4 regions of the Shinella sp. G-2 genome follow, and region 1 is predicted to be linked to each of the others. Evidence: riboswitches for the same ligand, from Rfam matches in the RefSeq annotation. Region 1 holds a riboswitch; each other region holds the start of a gene.
The links. A riboswitch is a leader RNA that binds a small molecule or an ion and turns the genes downstream of it on or off. The one in region 1 is predicted to bind cobalamin.

Region 1 (4,188 bases):
GGTCGCCTCCTGGCGGCCGAACATGCCGGGTTCCTTCGTCTGGCAGTCCGCGCTGATCCAGATCACCCTGTTCGTTCTGGTCTTTGCCGGCGTCATGCTTTTCGTCACGCTGCGCTTCTCGACGCTCGTGCGGGCGCTCCAGCGCAGCGAGGCGCAGAACGCCTTCCTCGCGCGGCACGATCCGCTGACAGGGCTGAAGAACCGCAGCGGCTTCGACGAGGATGTCCTGCGCGCCATCGGCCGGGGCGAGAACAAGCCGTTCACGATCCTCGCGCTCGACCTCGACCGGTTCAAGGCCGTCAACGACCGGCACGGCCACGCGGCCGGCGACGCCGTCCTGCAGGCCGTCGCCCGGCGGTTCTCCGAGCGCATCGGCGCGCGCGGCTGTGTGGCGCGTCTTGGCGGTGACGAGTTCTGCGTGCTGCTGACAGGTGCCTATGAACGCGAAAGCCTCCTGGAACTCGCCAACAGTCTCGTGCTCGATACGCAGGTACCCGTCGCCTATGACGGGCAGTTGCTGCTCATCGGCGGCAGCGCCGGCATCGCGCAATTCCCGGCCCATGGCAAATCGGTGCACGATGTCATGGTGATCGCCGACGCCGCGCTCTACGCCGCCAAGAACGGTGGGCGCAACCGCGCCGTCCATGCCGACGACATCGAGATCGACGGCGCGGAGGCCGCCCGCGCCGCCTGACATGGGGTGGGCTTGATCGCAGCGCCGAGCCGTGCGCATATCCTCCTTGTCAGGTGCCCGCTCTGCGGGAGAATCGGGAATCCGGTGCGGGTCCATGCCCAGGTCCGGAACGTGCCCAACGCTGTGACGGGGATGGCTCGCCCTAAAAGCTTGAATCGATTCAGGCTTTTGCCACTGGTTGTTCAACCGGGAAGGCAGGCGCTTGCCAGAGGAACCGAAGTCAGAAGACCGGCCTGACGAGATAGACCGAACCGCGCGGACGGCGGCAGGTTGTACGCATTGTTGGGGAGATGACGATGCGAACCGAACCGTTGGACCCTCTGGTCCGGGCGGGCGCCTTTCCGCAGGAGGAAAGGCAGGCCGTCTACCGCGCCATCGAAACGCGCCGCGATGTGCGCGACCAGTTTCTGCCCGATCCCTTGCCGGACGCGCTCGTCGCCCGCCTGCTGCAGGCGGCGCACAATGCGCCTTCCGTGGGCTTCATGCAGCCATGGAATTTCCTGCTGGTGCGCAGCGAAGAGACCCGGCGGGCGGCGCATGCCGCCTTCCTCAAGGCCAATGCCGAGGCGGCGGCGCTGTTTGCCGGCGAGCGGCAGGCGCAATACCGGGCGCTGAAGCTCGAGGGGATCCTGAAGGCGCCGCTGTCGATCTGCGTCACCTGCGATCCGACGCGTGGCGGCGCCGTCGTGCTGGGGCGCACCCACAATCCGCGCATGGATGTCTATTCCACGGTCTGTGCGGTGCAGAACCTCTGGCTTGCCGCGCGTGCGGAAGGGGTGGGCGTCGGCTGGGTCAGCATTTTCCACGACAGCGATATGCGCGCCATCCTCGGTATTCCCGCCCATGTCGAGATCGTCGCCTGGCTCTGCGTCGGCTTCGTCGACCAGCTCTATGCCGAACCGGAACTGGCGGTGAAGGGATGGCGGCAGCGCCTGCCGCTGGAGGAACTGGTTTACGAGGAGCGCTGGCCGGAGGGTGGCGCCGGCGTCAGTTGACGCCGGCATCGGCCGGGCGGCCGAGATCGATGGCGGTGGAGTTTTCCGGCAGGAAGAGCGGACCGACCGTGCGAACCTTGCTCTTCGTGGGGTCGTAGACGCGGTCTTCGATCCTTGCGGCCGGCTTGCTTTCCACCGCTTCCTTCTTCTTCGGCAGGGTCTCGATCGTGGTGATGGAACCGCTTTCCTCGTTCTCGCCGGTGCTGGCGGTCCGCGTGTCCTTGCCCTTGGCGGCCTTATCGCGCTTGATCATCTCCTGATAATAGGCAGCGAGGTTGCAGCCGCAGGCGCCTTCCTTTTTGGAAAGATCGCGCGTGCGATAGGCGAAGGCGTTCTTCAACTCGAAATAGGGCCGGCCGGAGACGGTGGACGTCATCTGCTCGGTCTCCTGACCATTGGTCATCGACTGGTAGAACAGCTCCGTCTGGGTTTCGGGGCACATCATCGCGCAGACCTTCTGGTCGCGGCGGAAATCGAGCGGCGTCGCGCCGGAGGAAATCGGGAAGAAGCCGCCGTCGCAGGTGCGCACGCAGACCGTGCGCAGGTTGCCATGGCCGGAATTGCCGCCGAGCGAGCGCAGTTGCAGCCTCTCGCTGCCGTCGGGCGCGGTGCCGAGCGGCAGGGTGCGTGTCTCGTCCAGCGTGCGCAGCGTTTCCGTCGCGGCGACGGGCATGACCTTTGCCTCCGCATCGCAGCCGTTGGTTTCCAACGCGGCGAGCAGGCGGTTTCGCCGGCCTTGCGAGGACGCGCCGCCGGCAAATTCCCGGCGCTTGCCGTCGAGAATGGTGAGATTGCGCTCCATCTTGCCGATGACGGCGGCAAGCGTTTCGCAGGCCGCGGCATTGACGCCGCCGACGACGATGATGCTGCCACCCGAGCAGCCGAGACGGCGCTGGTCGCTCTTGGCCTTGCGGAGCTGGATGTTCTGGCGCGCGATGGCGCCGGCATATTTGCGGGCGTTGGCGGTATCGACCACGATCTTCGGCTGGTTCGCGAGCTCCGCCTGGATGCGCTCGCAGATGCCCGCTAGCGCCGTGCCGCCGGCAAGAAGCATCGGCAGTCCGGCTGCAATGGCAAGGAGAAGACGGCCGCGTCTCTTCAAATCCCTCGATCCCTGATGGCGTTGAAACCGCCGGCAAAACCGGCCGGATATCGCCCTATCATAGGCCGCATGGGGGCGAGTGCAACGTGCTCCCGCATTTGTGATTAACGCGCTCGCCTTGCAACGGCCATGGTTCGCGCCTAGTGTCGGCCATCGTCAATGCCTGCAGGATGGTGCTTCATGGATTTCAACCCGACCGCAAACCGGCTTCGTTTTGTCATCGGGGAATTCCGTATCCATGCCGCATTCCATCACGCTTTCCAAAATCACGTGGTCCACGCCTGACGGGCACACGCTTCTTTCCAATCTCGACGTGACCTTCGGCCGCGAGCGCGCCGGCCTTGTCGGCCGCAACGGCGTCGGCAAGACGACGCTGCTGAAGCTCGTCACGGGCGATCTTGCCCCGCAAGCCGGCACCGTCACGGTGGACGGCACGCTCGGCCTCTTGCGCCAGAGCGTGCAGGTCGGCGCGCGCGAAACCATTTCCAGCCTGTTCGGTATCGCCGAGGCCCTTGCGATCCTTGCCCGCGCCGGGCGCGGTGAGGCGACCGCGGAGGACCTGGCCGAGGCCGACTGGACGCTGGAGACGCGTCTTGCCGCCGCGCTCGCCCGCGTCGGGCTGGAGGCGGAGGCCGAAACGCCGCTTGCCGCGCTCTCCGGCGGCCAGCGTACACGTGCGGCGCTGGCGGCGCTTGTCTTCCGCGCGCCGGATTTCCTGCTGCTCGACGAGCCCACCAACAATCTCGACCGGGACGGGCGGCGAGCGGTGATCGACATGCTCGCCGGTTGGCGCGCCGGCGCCATCGTCGTCAGCCACGACCGCGAGCTGCTGGAGACGATGGACGCAATCGTCGAACTGACGACGCTGGGCGCAACCCGCTATGGCGGCAACTGGAGCGCCTATCGCGCCCGCAAGGCGCTGGAACTTTCCGCCGCCCACCGCGACCTCGCGGATGCGGAAAAGCACGCCGACACGGTGGCGCGCACCATGCAGACGATTGCCGAGCGAAAGGCGCGGAAGGACAGCGCCGGCCGCCGCAAGAAGGCGCGCGGCGACATTCCGCGCATCATGCTGGGCGCGATGAAGGAGCGCAGCGAACTGACGGGCGGGGCGAATGCCCGGCTGGCCGAGAGCCGGCAGGCGCAGGCGGCCGAGGATATCGCGGCGGCGCGCGAAAGGATCGAGGTCCTGCAGCCGCTCAGCGTTAGCGTGCCGCCGACGCATCTTCCCGCGAGCAAGATGGTGCTTCGCATGGAGGGCGTGACGGCCGGCTACCGCCCGGAACGGCCGGTTATCCGCGACCTTTCCTTCGCTATTACCGGTCCGGAGCGGGTGGCGGTGACGGGGCCGAACGGTTCGGGCAAGACGACCCTTCTGGCGCTCGTCACCGGGCAGA
Region 2 (4,188 bases), on a different contig from region 1:
CCACACGCTGCTGCTGGCCGCCTGAAAGCTGGCGGGGCTTGCGGCTTTCCAGCCCCTCAAGGCCGACCATGGCAAGCGCTTCCGCGACACGCTTCATCCTTTCGGACTTGGCGACGCCCGCGACTTCCAGCGCATAGCCGGTGTTTTCACCCACCGTCATATGCGGGAAGAGCGCATAGTTCTGGAACACGGTATTGACCGGCCGGCGATAGGGCGGCCTGTCCGTCATGTCCTCGCCGTCGATCAGGATGCGGCCGGAATCGAGTTCCACGAAACCGCTGATCGCCTGGAGGAGCGTGGTTTTTCCGCAACCCGACGGCCCCAGCAGCGTCAGGAATTCATTGCGCCGGACATCGAGATCGATGGCGTCCAGCGCGGTCACCGTCTGGCCTTCAGGCGTGGCAAAGGCCTTCGCCGCCTTCTCCAGGCGGACTATGGAGTCTCGCATCGTCGTTCCCCAATTTGTTATAAAAATAACGCTTGTGCGATTTCGATATATGGATACCATTTGCCCATCCAAGTCAACGGCCGAAAAGAAGCCGGGACGGGAAAGCAGGGCGCAAAGGAAAGCGCCGGGGCCAGCAAGGCCGAACCATCAGAGGAGACTATTCCATGACGAAAGCTCATCGCGCCGGCGCATCCGGTTTTCAGGCCTGGATGCGCGGCACTGCCCTCTCGCTTGCGGCCCTCGTGGCGACGGCAGGCATGGCGGGCGCCAGCGAACTCAACGTCTATAACTGGGGCGAATACATCAATCCGGAAGTGCTGAAGAAGTTCGAGGAGGAGACCCAGATCAAGGTCAACCTCTCGACCTATTCCTCCAACGAGGAAATGCTGGCAAAGATCCAGGGCGGCGCGACGGGCTACGACGTGGTCTTCCCGTCCGTGCACATGCAGGACATCATGGCCAAGCTCGACCTGCTCGAAAAGACCGACATCAACACATACGAGGGTTTCAAGAACATCGATCCGGCGTTCCTGCGCGCCAAGAGCGATCCGAACGGCGAGTATTGCCTGCCCTATGCCTGGGGTTCGGTCGGCATCTTCTATAACCGCAAGATTCTCGGCAAGGACGTCACCGGCTGGAAGGATCTGGTCGAGACGGTGAAGGCGAAGGGGTTGAAGTTCACCCTGCTTGACGACATGCGCGAAGTGCTGGCCGTCGGCCTTATCCTCAACGGCCACAAGATCAACTCGACCGATCCCGCCGAATTGCAGCAGGCCGCAGACACGATCATCGCCATGAAGCCCGACATCGCTGCCTTCACCTATGACGAGCGGCCGATGGTGCAGGCGGGCGACGTTGCCGCCGGCCACGCCTTCGTCGGCGCCATGATCGACGTCTTCGGCAACGAAAAGGACCTCGGCTACGTGATCCCCGAAGAGGGCGCGACCATGTACCAGGAGGATATCTGCGTCCTGAAGAGCGCGCCGAACAAGGAGAATGCCATCAAGTTCCTCCAGTTCTACACGCGCCCGGAAATCGTCGCCCTCAATGTCTCGCAGCAGACCAACGGCACGGCCAATGTGCCGGCGCGGCAATTGACCATTGAAAAGATCAAGAATAGCAAGGAAATCAACCCGCCGGCCGAGACGATGAACCGGCTCCAGATATTCGAGGATCTGGGACCGGCCCTGCGTCAGGTGGACCGCGTATGGACGCGGGTCAAGACGGCCCAGTGAGTGCGGTTGATCCCCGCCCGTCTCCGGACGGGCGGGACTTTGAAGAGAGGGGCGACGTGTCGAAACGCATTGTGAAGCTCGTTCAGTCCGACGATCTCCGGCGGTCCAAATCCGACAAGCTCATCGCCCATTACATCGAGCGCAACATCGCCGAGCTTCCCTTCGAGACGGCGCGCTCCATCGCCCAGCGCCTGCAGATCTCTCCGATGACCGTCGGGCGATATCTGCGCCGCATGGGCTTCGACGGGCTGGACGACCTGAAGAGCGAATTGCGCCACGGCAGCTCCAACCCTGCCTGGCAGGTCAAGGGACGCGTCGACCGGCTGGAGCAGGATCGCAAGGAGGGCAAGCTGCTCGCTGGCCTCATCCAGCAGCAGATCGACAATCTCGGCCAGATCTACGCCATCACCAGCGCACCGGAATGGCAGCAGACGATCGACGCCCTGATTAACGCCACCGAGGTCTATGTCGCCGCCTACCAGAACGTGCGCGGCATCGCGCAGTATTTCGCCAGCCAGCTTTCCTATACCCGCCCGCGCGTGCAGTTCGTCGACGGGCTCAACGGCACCTATGCGGAACTGCTTGACGGCTCCGTCGAGGGGCGTCTGCTCTTCCTGCATGACGTTCGCCGCTTCGCCGCCAAGGCCCGGTCGCTCGCGCTCGAGGCCCGGCGCGCCGGCGTCAAGGTCGTGCTCCTGACGGACGAGTTCTGCCCGTGGGGACCGGAGGTCTCCGATATCTGCCTCATCGTGCCCGGTTCGCACGGCCCGCTCTGGGATGGCGCCGCCACCATGACCGCTGTCATGGACCTCATGCTCAGCAACATCATCGTCGTCATGGGCGACGAGGTGAGCGAGCGCGTCGACACGCTGACCCGCCTGCAGGACGTCTTCGGGGATTTCGAAACCTGATAGCGGCCCATGCCTTGACGCTGCCGCGTGGCGCGGACTAAGGATGGATCGACGGTTCCCCGAAGGATGACTCCCAGGGGATTAATAGGGAACACGGTGCGGACGACCCAACAGGGACCCATTCCGTGGCTGCCCCCGCAACTGTAGGCGGATTGCCGCCTGTCCTTGGACGCGTTTCGCGTCATGCCACTGCGCCTTGCGCGGGAAGGCAGACAGGTCGCAGATATCCGTGAGCCAGGAGACCTGCCGTCAGAGCCACAATCCGAACACGGGCGGGGATGCCCGGAACAGGAGACGCCATGACGAACCCGACTGCCGGCGACGGCAGACCACCCTTCGTTTTCTCCCGACCGACCGCGCGCAGCCCTTGGCCCGTCGCGTGAGCCCGTCCGCCTTCCTTCACCTCGGGAGATATCCATGACCCATTCCGCTGCGGCCCCGCGCGCCGCCTCCTTCCTGTCGCTCGTGGCCGGGTTCGTCCTTGCCGCCGGCGCGGCCCAGGCCGCCGAAACGGTGTATCCGCTGACGCTGGAAAACTGCGGCCGCCCCGTCACCTTCGAGAAGGCGTCGGAACGCGCCGTCTCGCTCGGCCAGAGTTCGACGGAAATCCTCTACCTGCTCGGCGTCGGCGACCGCATGGTCGGCACCGCCGTCTGGATCGGCCCGGTTCTGGCGGGCTATGAGGAGGCGAATGCCAAGGTGGAGCGCCTTGCCGACAACGATCCGAGCTTCGAAAGCGTCGTCGCCAGGAAGCCCGATCTCGTGACCACGCAGTTCCAGTGGCATGTCGGCCCGGAAGGCGTCGTCGGGACGCCCGAACAGTTCGCCGAACTGAAGATCCCGGTCTATACGTCGCCGGCCGACTGCATGGGCAAGGACAATTCCGGTGGCGGTGACGGCGTGCGCAACACCGTCTTCACCATGGAGCTGATCTACAAGGAAATCAGCGAGCTGGCACAGATCTTCAACGTCCAGGATCAGGGCGAGAAGGTCATTGCCGATCTCAAGGCACGCGAGGCCGCGGCCCGTAAGAAAATCGCCTCGGCCGACGGAAAGCTGTCCGCCGTCTTCTGGTTCTCCAGCGCCGAACTCGACATCGATCCCTATGTCGCCGGCCGCAACGGCGCGCCCGGTTACATCCTGTCGGTGCTCGGCATCAGGAACGTCATCGAAAGCGACGAGGAATGGCCAACGGTCGGTTGGGAGACCATCGCCAAAGCCGATCCGACGATCATCGTTACCGGTAAAATGGAGCGCCGCCGCTACCCCGCGGATGATGTCGCCATCAAGCACAAGTTCCTCAAGGAGGATCCGGTCGCCAGCCTCATGCCGGCCGTGAAGAACGGCCATGTCGTCGATATGGACGCGCAGGCGATGAACCCGACGATCCGCACGATCGAAGGCATCGAGGTGCTGGCCGACGCTGTCGAAAAGGCTGGCCTCGCACAGTGACGAAGGATCGCCCCATCCTGCTCCGGACGGGCGCCGCTATCGCGGCGCTCGTGATGCTCATCGCCGCGCTCGGTGTGGGCGCGGCGGTGGGTGAGACCGCCATTCCGCTCGCAACCGTGGCGAAGACTGTCGCGAACCGCCT
Region 3 (4,188 bases), on a different contig from region 1:
CGAAAAGGCCATCGAGCTCGGCAACATGTACGCGCTCACCAACCTTGCCTGGTTCTCGGTCTACGGCACGGACGGTCCGGTGGACGTCGCCAAGGGTCTCTCGATGTTCGAGAAGGCCTCGATCGCCGGCAATTCCTATGCCCAGGCCTCGCTCGGCTGGCTCTACCGCGAAGGCTATGGCGGCACGCGCCAGGACTATGCCGAAGCGGTGAAGTGGTACCAGCAGTCGGCCAACCAGGGCTATGCCAATGCCATGGCGACCATGGGCTGGTTCTACCGCGAAGGCCTCGGCGTCTCGCAGGACTATGTCCAGTCGCTGACCTGGTATCGCAAGGCCGCCGATGCGGGCGATGCCAACGCCATGTCCTCGCTCGGCTGGGCCTACCAGAACGGTCTCGGCACGGCGCAGGACTATGCCGAAGCCAAGGTCTGGTACGAGAAGGCCGCCAATATCGGCGATTCCTACTCGATGGCCTCGCTTGCCTGGCTCTACGACGTCGGCAACGGCGTGAAGCAGGACTATGTGGAAGCCCGCTACTGGTATGAAAAGGCTGCCAATGCCGGCAGCGCCTATGCCATGGGCAACCTCTCGCGCCTCTACGACCAGGGCCTCGGCACGCCGGCCGACGCGAAGGAAGCCGTCCGCTGGGCGGCCGCCAGCATCGAAAGCGGCGATGCCAACAAGCTGAAGGAGCTGAAGGAGACCCCCGGCAACTTCACCGTCGCCTTCCGTCAGGAAATGCAGAACCTGCTGCGCGAGCGCGGCTATTACAGCGGCTCGTCGGACGGTGAATTCGGCCCGGCAACGCTGGCTGCCATCGACAAGCTCGCAGGCGGGCGCAACGACAGCGCGTCGCTGACGAACTCCAACGGCACGACGACCACCACCTCGAGCGACCAGTCGACGACGGCGCTCAGCGGTTCGGACACCGACCAGTGCTACGAACTTGCCGGCGAACCGAACCTGCGTCCGGGCTTCCTCGGCAAGCTCTTCGCGCAGATCGACTATGGCCGCGCCATCCCGGCCTGCGAAGCGGCGCTCAATGCGAGCCCGTCGGACAACTCGATCCGCAACATGCTGGGCCGTGCCCATGACGCCGCGCGCAACTACAAGCAGGCGCGCGAGCACTACCAGAAGGCCGCGGACGAGGGGAACCTCTACGCCCTGACCAACCTTGCCTGGTACTCGATCTACGGTACCGACGGCGCGGTCGACATGGCCAAGGGCACTCGCATGTTCGAGCAGGCCTCGAATGCCGGAAACCCCTATGCCCAGGCGTCCCTCGGCTGGCTCTACCGCGAAGGCTATAACGGCACGCGCAAGGACTATGACGAGGCCATCAAGTGGTACCGCAAGGCGGCCGAACAGGGCTATGCCAATGCACAGGCCACCATGGGCTGGTTCACCCGCGAAGGCCTCGGCACGCCGCAGGACTACGCCGCCTCGCTCGACTGGTACAAGAAGGGCGCGGAAGGCGGCGACATCAACGCCATGTCGTCGGTCGGCTACGCCTACCAGTCCGGCCTCGGCGTTCCCGTCGACTTCGTTGAAGCCCGCACCTGGTACGAAAAGGCCGCGGCGCAGAACGACTATTACTCGATGGCCTCGCTCGGCTGGCTCTACGACGTCGGCAACGGCGTGAAGCAGGACTATGTCGAAGCGCTGAACTGGTACGAGAAGGCGGCCAATGGCGGCAACACCTACGCCATGGGCAATCTCTCGCGCCTCTACGACCAGGGCCTCGGCACGCGCGCCAACGCCAAGGAAGCCGCCCGCTGGGCCGCTGCCAGCATCGAAGGCGGCGACCAGGGCAAGCTGCAGGAACTCAAGGGCTCGCCGGCGAACTTCACGCCGCAGTTCCGCAAGGAGTTCCAGCAGATCCTGAAGTCGCGCGGCTACTATGACGGCCCCGTCGACGGCGACTTCGGCACCGCGACCCAGAACGCCATCGACCGCCTCGCCGCCCGGACCTGATCCGGACGCAGGGCGCCTCGAAAAACAAAGCCGCTGGAAACACCCGTTTCCAGCGGCTTTCGTTTGGGCGGTTCTGCGAGGAGGGGAAGAAGCGCGGTGCGGGGAGGCTCAGGGCCCGGGCGGCATTCGCAAGATGCCGGTCCCGGTCTGGCGGGGGAACGTCGCTTTCTCAAGGGATATAAAGATTCCTTTATGTCTATTGACGGCGGCCTCTTCGCGGGTCATGGTGCCGCCATCGTGGTTCTGCGGATTTTACGATCCGGAGCTAAGAGGGAATACGGTGATGGCGCCCTGTGCGCCCATGCCGGAGCTGCCCCCGCAACTGTAGGCGGAGAGCCCTGTCCAACATGTCACTGAGGAAGACGCCTCGGGAAGACGGACAGCGGTGATGACCCGCAAGCCAGGAGACCTGCCGCGATAGATAACGTCCACGGGCGGGGTGTCCGGTGTGCCGCTTTGCGCCCGGAATCCCGCATCCGCGCGCCGATGCGTCAGCCAATGCCTTGCCCACAACCTTCGGGGTAAGGAAATGACCATCAAGACTGCAAATCTCGGCTTCCCAAGGATAGGAAGACACCGCGAACTGAAATTCGCGCTTGAATCCTACTGGTCGGGCAAGTCCGACCGCGGCGTACTGCTTGAAACCGCTGCCAGGCTTCGTGCCGGCGCCTGGCTGGAACAGAAGGCCAGGGGGATCGGCGTCATCCCGTCGAATGACTTCTCCCTCTACGATCATGTGCTCGACACGGCCGTCATGGTGGGGGCCATCCCGCCGGTCTATGGCTGGCGCGCAGGCGCGGTCGATCTCGACGTCTATTTCGCCATGGCGCGTGGATCGAACGGTGGCCATGCCGCCTGCGGCCATGCCCATCAGGGCGACGGCGTGCCGGCGCTCGAAATGACCAAATGGTTCGATACGAACTATCACTATCTCGTGCCCGAGTTCGAGAAGGAGCAGAGCTTCGAATTGACCAAGAACACGCCTCTGGAAGCCTTTCTGGAGGCGCGGGCGCTCGGGGTGGAGACGCGTCCGGTTCTGCTCGGCCCCGTGACGTTCCTGAAGCTCGGCAAATCGCGCGACGGCTCGAGCTCGCTGCGACTGCTGGAACGGCTGCTGCCGGTCTATGCGAGGATCCTCGCCGAGCTGTCGAATGCGGGCGCGCAATGGGTTCAAATCGACGAGCCCTGCCTGGTTCTGGACCTGACCGGCGAGGAGCGGCAGGCGCTCGTCCGTACCTATGCCGCGTTCGCTACCCTCATCCCCGATCTCAGGATCATGCTGGCAAGCTATTTCGGCGCCCTCGGCGACAATCTCGACACGGCCCTTGCATTGCCGGTTGCCGGGCTTCACGTCGATCTCGTGCGCGCGCCGGAACAGGCGGGCGACGTGATTGCCAGGGTCGCGCCCGGCCAGACGCTCTCGCTGGGGCTGATCGACGGTCGCAATATCTGGCGGAGCAATCTTGCGAAGGTGAAGGAGACGATCGCCGCGGCCGTCGCGGGCAGGGCGCGCGACACCCTCCAGATCGCACCGTCCTGCTCGCTTCTTCACGTGCCGGTCGACGTGGCGCTGGAGACCGCGCTCGACGACGAGCTCAAGTCCTGGCTGTCGTTCGCCGTCCAGAAACTCGATGAACTCGCGCTGCTTTCCGCAGCGCTGGAGGACGATGAAGGGGCCGGTCTTCCCGCACTGGAGGCGAACGCCGTGGCGGCGCAGGCTCGGCTGACGTCGGTCCGGGTCCACGATCCGATCGTTGCGGGCCGCCTTGCCGAATTCGAAGGCAAGGTGCCGGCGCGGGCTTCGACCTTCCGGCACAGGCAGGATGCGCAGCGCCGGCGCTTCGACCTGCCGTTGTTTCCGACGACCACGATCGGCTCCTTCCCGCAGACCGCCGAGGTCCGCAAGGCGCGGTCCATGCATGACAGGGGCGAGTTGAGCTATATCGACTACAAGGCGTTCCTGGAGCGCGAGACCGTGGCGGTCGTGCGCTGGCAGGAGGAGATCGGGCTCGACGTTCTCGTGCATGGCGAGTTCGAGCGCAACGACATGGTGCAGTATTTCGGCGAGCAGCTTTCAGGCTTCGCCTTCACCCGGCATGCCTGGGTGCAGAGCTACGGCTCGCGCTACGTCCGGCCGCCCATCATCTACGGCGACGTCGCACGCCCGAACCCGATGACGATCGGCTGGTGGGACTATGCGCAGTCGCTGACGC
Region 4 (4,188 bases), on a different contig from region 1:
CCTTCTCCGGCAGCCAGAAATTTCCGGTGAGCCGATTCCAGACCTCGAGGTCCTTGTCGTCCTCGAGGCGGTTCCAGTTGATGGCGCGGATGGCGGCAGCGGCCTTCGGGGCCTTGGCCTTGACCTGAATGTTCATCGTCGTTTTCCCCGGATCACAGCGCGCAGGACACGCAGCCCTGCACTTGCGTGCCGGACAGCGCCATCTGGCGAAGGCGGATGTAGTAGATGGTCTTGATGCCCTTCTTCCAGGCGTAGATCTGCGCCCGGTTGATATCGCGGGTGGTTGCCGTATCGCGGAAGAACAGTGTCAGCGACAGGCCCTGGTCGACATGCTGCGTGGCCGCCGCATAGGTGTCGATGATCTTCTCCGGGCCGATCTCGTAGGCATCCTGATAGTAGTCGAGATTGTCGTTGGTCATGAAGGCGGCCGGGTAGTAGACGCGGCCGATCTTGCCTTCTTTCCGGATTTCGATCTTCGAGACGATCGGGTGGATCGAGGACGTCGAGTGATTGATGTAGGAGATCGAGCCGGTTGGCGGCACGGCCTGCAGGTTCTGATTATAGAGGCCATCCTGCATGACGGCCTGCTTCAGGTCCCGCCAGTCCTCCCGTGTCGGGATCGGGATGCCGGCGGTCTCGAACAGGTCCGCCACGCGCGCCGTCGCCGGCAACCATTCGGCCTCGGTGTATTTGTCGAAATAGTCGCCGGACGCATATTTCGAGTTCTCGAAGCCCTTGAAGCTCTGGCCGCGCTCGACGGCGATGCGGTTCGAGGCGCGGATGGCGTGATAGGTCACGGTGTAGAAATAGATATTGGTGAAATCGACGCCTTCGTCGGAGCCGTAGAAGATGCGCTCGCGGGCGAGATAGCCATGCAGGTTCATCTGGCCGAGGCCGATGGCGTGGCTTTCGTCATTGCCCTTGGCGACGGAGGGAACCGACGCAATGTGGCTCATGTCGGAAACCGCCGTCAGCGCCCGGATCGCCGTCTCGATCGTCTTGCCGAAATCGGCCGAATCCATCGCGGCGGCAATGTTCAGCGAGCCGAGATTGCAGGAAATATCCTTGCCGAGATGCTTGTAGGAGAGGTCGTCGTTGAAGGTGCTGGCCTCGCTGACCTGCAGGATCTCCGAGCAAAGATTGCTCATGGTGACGCGGCCGGCGATCGGGTTGGCGCGGTTCACCGTGTCTTCGAACATGATGTAGGGATAGCCGCTCTCGAACTGGATTTCCGCAATCACCTGGAAGAATTCGCGCGCCTTGATCTTCTTCTTGGCGATGCGGCTGTCGGCGACCATCTCCCGATACCGCTCCGTCACCGACACTTCGGTAAACGGCACGCCATAGACGCGTTCGATGTCATAGGGCGAGAACAGATACATATCCTCGTTGTGCCGGGCCAGCTCGAAGGTGATGTCCGGAATGACGATGCCGAGCGAAAGCGTCTTGATCCTGATCTTCTCGTCGGCGTTTTCGCGTTTGGTGTCGAGAAAGCGCATGACATCAGGGTGATGGGCGTTCAGATAGACCGCCCCCGCTCCCTGACGCGCGCCGAGCTGGTTGGCGTAGGAGAACGAATCCTCCAGCAGTTTCATCACGGGAATGATGCCCGAGGACTGGTTTTCGATGTGCTTGATCGGCGCGCCGGCCTCGCGAATGTTGGTCAGCGACAGAGCCACGCCGCCGCCGCGCTTGGAGAGCTGCAGCGCCGAATTGATCGAGCGGCCGATGCTCTCCATGTTGTCCTCCACGCGCAGCAGGAAGCAGGACACGAGTTCGCCGCGCTGCTTCTTGCCGGCATTGAGGAAGGTGGGCGTCGCCGGCTGGAAACGGCCGGTGATGATCTCGTCGACAAGGTCGCGGGCAAGGTTCTCGTCGCCGCGCGCCAGCGCCAGCGCCACCATGCAGACGCGGTCCTCGTAGCGCTCCAGGTAGCGTTTTCCGTCGAACGTCTTCAGCGTGTAGCTGGTGTAGTACTTGAAGGCCCCGAGAAACGTCGGAAAGCGGAATTTTCGCGCGTAGGCCGCGTCGAACAGGTCGCGCACGAAGTTGAAGGCATATTGGTCCAGCACCGCCTGCTCGTAATAACCCTCGTCCACGAGGTAATCGAGCTTCTCGCGCAGGTTATGGAAGAACACCGTGTTCTGGTTGACGTGTTGGAGAAAGTACTGCCGGGCTGCCATCCGGTCCTTGTCGAGCTGGATGTTTCCCTGCTCGTCGTAGAGGTTCAGCATGGCGTTCAATGCGTGATAATCCAGCGCGGGTTCTCCTGCCTTTGCCGGGCGTTCTAGCGTGAGCGTGTCCAAAATCGTTCCAATCCGTGCCTGACGTTGATGACGTCCTCGTCGGTGCCAAGCAGTTCGAACCGATAGAGGTAGGGAACCTGGCACTTGGCGGAGATGACGTCGCCGGCGATCCCGAAGGTCGCGCCGAAATTGCTGTTGCCCGCGGCGATCACGCCGCGGATGAGAGAGCGGTTGCCCGCATCGTTGAGAAAGCGGATCACCTGCCTGGGCACGGCCCCCTTGCCGCCATCGCCGCAATAGGTGGGTACGACCAGCACATAGGGGCGTTCGATCCGCAGTTCCCCGGCCGCAACGGGGATGCGTATGGCCGGTCTTTCGAGCCGGCCGACGAAACGATGCGTGTTCTCGGAGCGGCTGGAGAAATAGACGAGATCGCCCATCCCAGCGCACTCACGCCCCGCGCTCATGCTCCGCCCTCACGCGAGGGCGCTGATCATGTCCGGGCGAAAGCCCGCCCAGTGCCGCTCGCCGGCAATGACGACCGGAACCTGGCGATAGCCGAGCCCCTGCACCAGGGCGAAGGCGTCGGCATCCTCGGATACGTCGACGAGCTGATAGTCGATGCCCTGGCGGTCGAGCGCGCGCGTCGTTGCGGTGCACTGGACGCAGGCGGGCTTGCTGTAGACGGTAATGGTCATGGATATCCTCGTGAAATGGATTGGCATGCGGAAGGGTTCGGCCAACCGGTGGCGGCCGTTGCCGGGGCGGAATGTGAGCGCAGTCAGTCTGGGCGTAGTCAGTCTGAGCGCAGTCAGGCCGGGCCTTGAGACCCCGACCCGTTACGCACGCAGACGCAGACGAAAAAGCTGAACATGGACTTCACCCCGAAGTTGCTAAGGCGGGAGCTTCGGGAAGCGGCGCGCGGACGTCATGCCACGGCACATCGCTTTCCTGCCGGACACCCCGCCGGTGGACGTTTCGTTCGAGGCAGGTCTCCTGGCTCACGGGTCATCGTGCTCGTTCGGCCTTCCCGGATGTTCATCCAGTGACCAAATCGAACGGCACTCTCCGTTCACAGTTGCGGGGGCAGCTCCGGCTTGGCGATCATCATGTCCGCCGACCGAATTCCCATCTTAGCCTTCGATGCTCTCGAATCGAAAGAACCTCGAACACTAGATATGGTAGACGAACGCCAAAATCAGTCAACCTCTATGGCTTCGATCCGGCATTATCGTCGGGGATAAGTTTCACGGGCCGATGGTCGCGATCCACGGCGACCATCACGAACACGCCTTTCGCGCTCCTGTTGCGGGCGCCGGTGAGCAGGTCCTCGGACCACAGTTCGACGTCGATGCGCATCGAGGTCCTGCCGATCCCGCACACCCGCGCGATGACCTCGACGATGGAGCCCAGGGCAATCGGGAGGCGAAAGTCGATCCGCTCGGAGGCGGCCAGGACGCATGGCGTCTTCGACAGGCGGGCGGCGGCCACGAATGCAGCCTTCGTCATGAAGGCCAGCGCATCGCCGCCAAACATTTTGCCGGAACCGTTCGTCTGGTCTGCAAAGACGATGTCCACCATCCGGACTTCATCTGCCGGAGGAGGCGCGTGAGAGGCCGGAAGGCGTTCGAGGCGCCAGTCGGGCCCTCTTCGTTCGCACCCCACCGCCACCATGTGGAAGACCCCGCGCGTGCAACACGTCCGGGCGGTCCCGTCGATCGTCTGGGCGATCATCTCGACTTCGACGGTCAGCGACCGCTTTCCGGCCAGGACTGGCGTCGCGACAAACGCGACGATCTCGCCGACATGCGCCGGCTTCCTGAATTCCACGCGTTCACAGGACGCCGTAACGAATGGCACCCGGCCATGGCGTGTCGCCGCGATGAAGGCGACCCTGTCCATGAAGGCAAGTCCCGCCCCGCCGAAAAGCGTGCCGTGGTGA

Region 2: it holds a riboswitch for cobalamin, as region 1 does, so the genes downstream of both, V8U06_RS13315 (ABC transporter substrate-binding protein) here and bluB (5,6-dimethylbenzimidazole synthase) in region 1, are expected to answer to the same signal.
Region 3: it holds a riboswitch for cobalamin, as region 1 does, so the genes downstream of both, metE (5-methyltetrahydropteroyltriglutamate--homocysteine S-methyltransferase) here and bluB (5,6-dimethylbenzimidazole synthase) in region 1, are expected to answer to the same signal.
Region 4: it holds a riboswitch for cobalamin, as region 1 does, so the genes downstream of both, nrdH (glutaredoxin-like protein NrdH) here and bluB (5,6-dimethylbenzimidazole synthase) in region 1, are expected to answer to the same signal.

The regions. Positions count from the first base shown of each region.
Region 1 covers NZ_JBBEYH010000001.1:651,090-655,277, forward strand. The annotation lists gene V8U06_RS03270 (GGDEF domain-containing protein) at 1-694, shown strand, start outside; cobalamin riboswitch at 729-945, shown strand; gene bluB (5,6-dimethylbenzimidazole synthase) at 991-1,689, shown strand; gene V8U06_RS03280 (DUF2865 domain-containing protein) at 1,682-2,791, opposite strand; gene V8U06_RS03285 (ABC-F family ATP-binding cassette domain-containing protein) at 3,030-4,188, shown strand, end outside.
Region 2 covers NZ_JBBEYH010000006.1:212,745-216,932, forward strand. The annotation lists gene V8U06_RS13300 (ABC transporter ATP-binding protein) at 1-448, opposite strand, end outside; gene V8U06_RS13305 (polyamine ABC transporter substrate-binding protein) at 658-1,683, shown strand; gene V8U06_RS13310 (MurR/RpiR family transcriptional regulator) at 1,740-2,594, shown strand; cobalamin riboswitch at 2,630-2,859, shown strand; gene V8U06_RS13315 (ABC transporter substrate-binding protein) at 3,012-4,046, shown strand; gene V8U06_RS13320 (FecCD family ABC transporter permease) at 4,100-4,188, shown strand, end outside.
Region 3 covers NZ_JBBEYH010000002.1:504,406-508,593, reverse strand. The annotation lists gene V8U06_RS06425 (caspase family protein) at 1-1,975, shown strand, start outside; cobalamin riboswitch at 2,197-2,406, shown strand; gene metE (5-methyltetrahydropteroyltriglutamate--homocysteine S-methyltransferase) at 2,505-4,188, shown strand, end outside.
Region 4 covers NZ_JBBEYH010000002.1:499,471-503,658, forward strand. The annotation lists gene nrdF (class 1b ribonucleoside-diphosphate reductase subunit beta) at 1-136, opposite strand, end outside; gene nrdE (class 1b ribonucleoside-diphosphate reductase subunit alpha) at 153-2,306, opposite strand; gene nrdI (class Ib ribonucleoside-diphosphate reductase assembly flavoprotein NrdI) at 2,288-2,686, opposite strand; gene nrdH (glutaredoxin-like protein NrdH) at 2,723-2,944, opposite strand; cobalamin riboswitch at 3,216-3,429, opposite strand; gene V8U06_RS06415 (acyl-CoA thioesterase) at 3,456-4,188, opposite strand, start outside.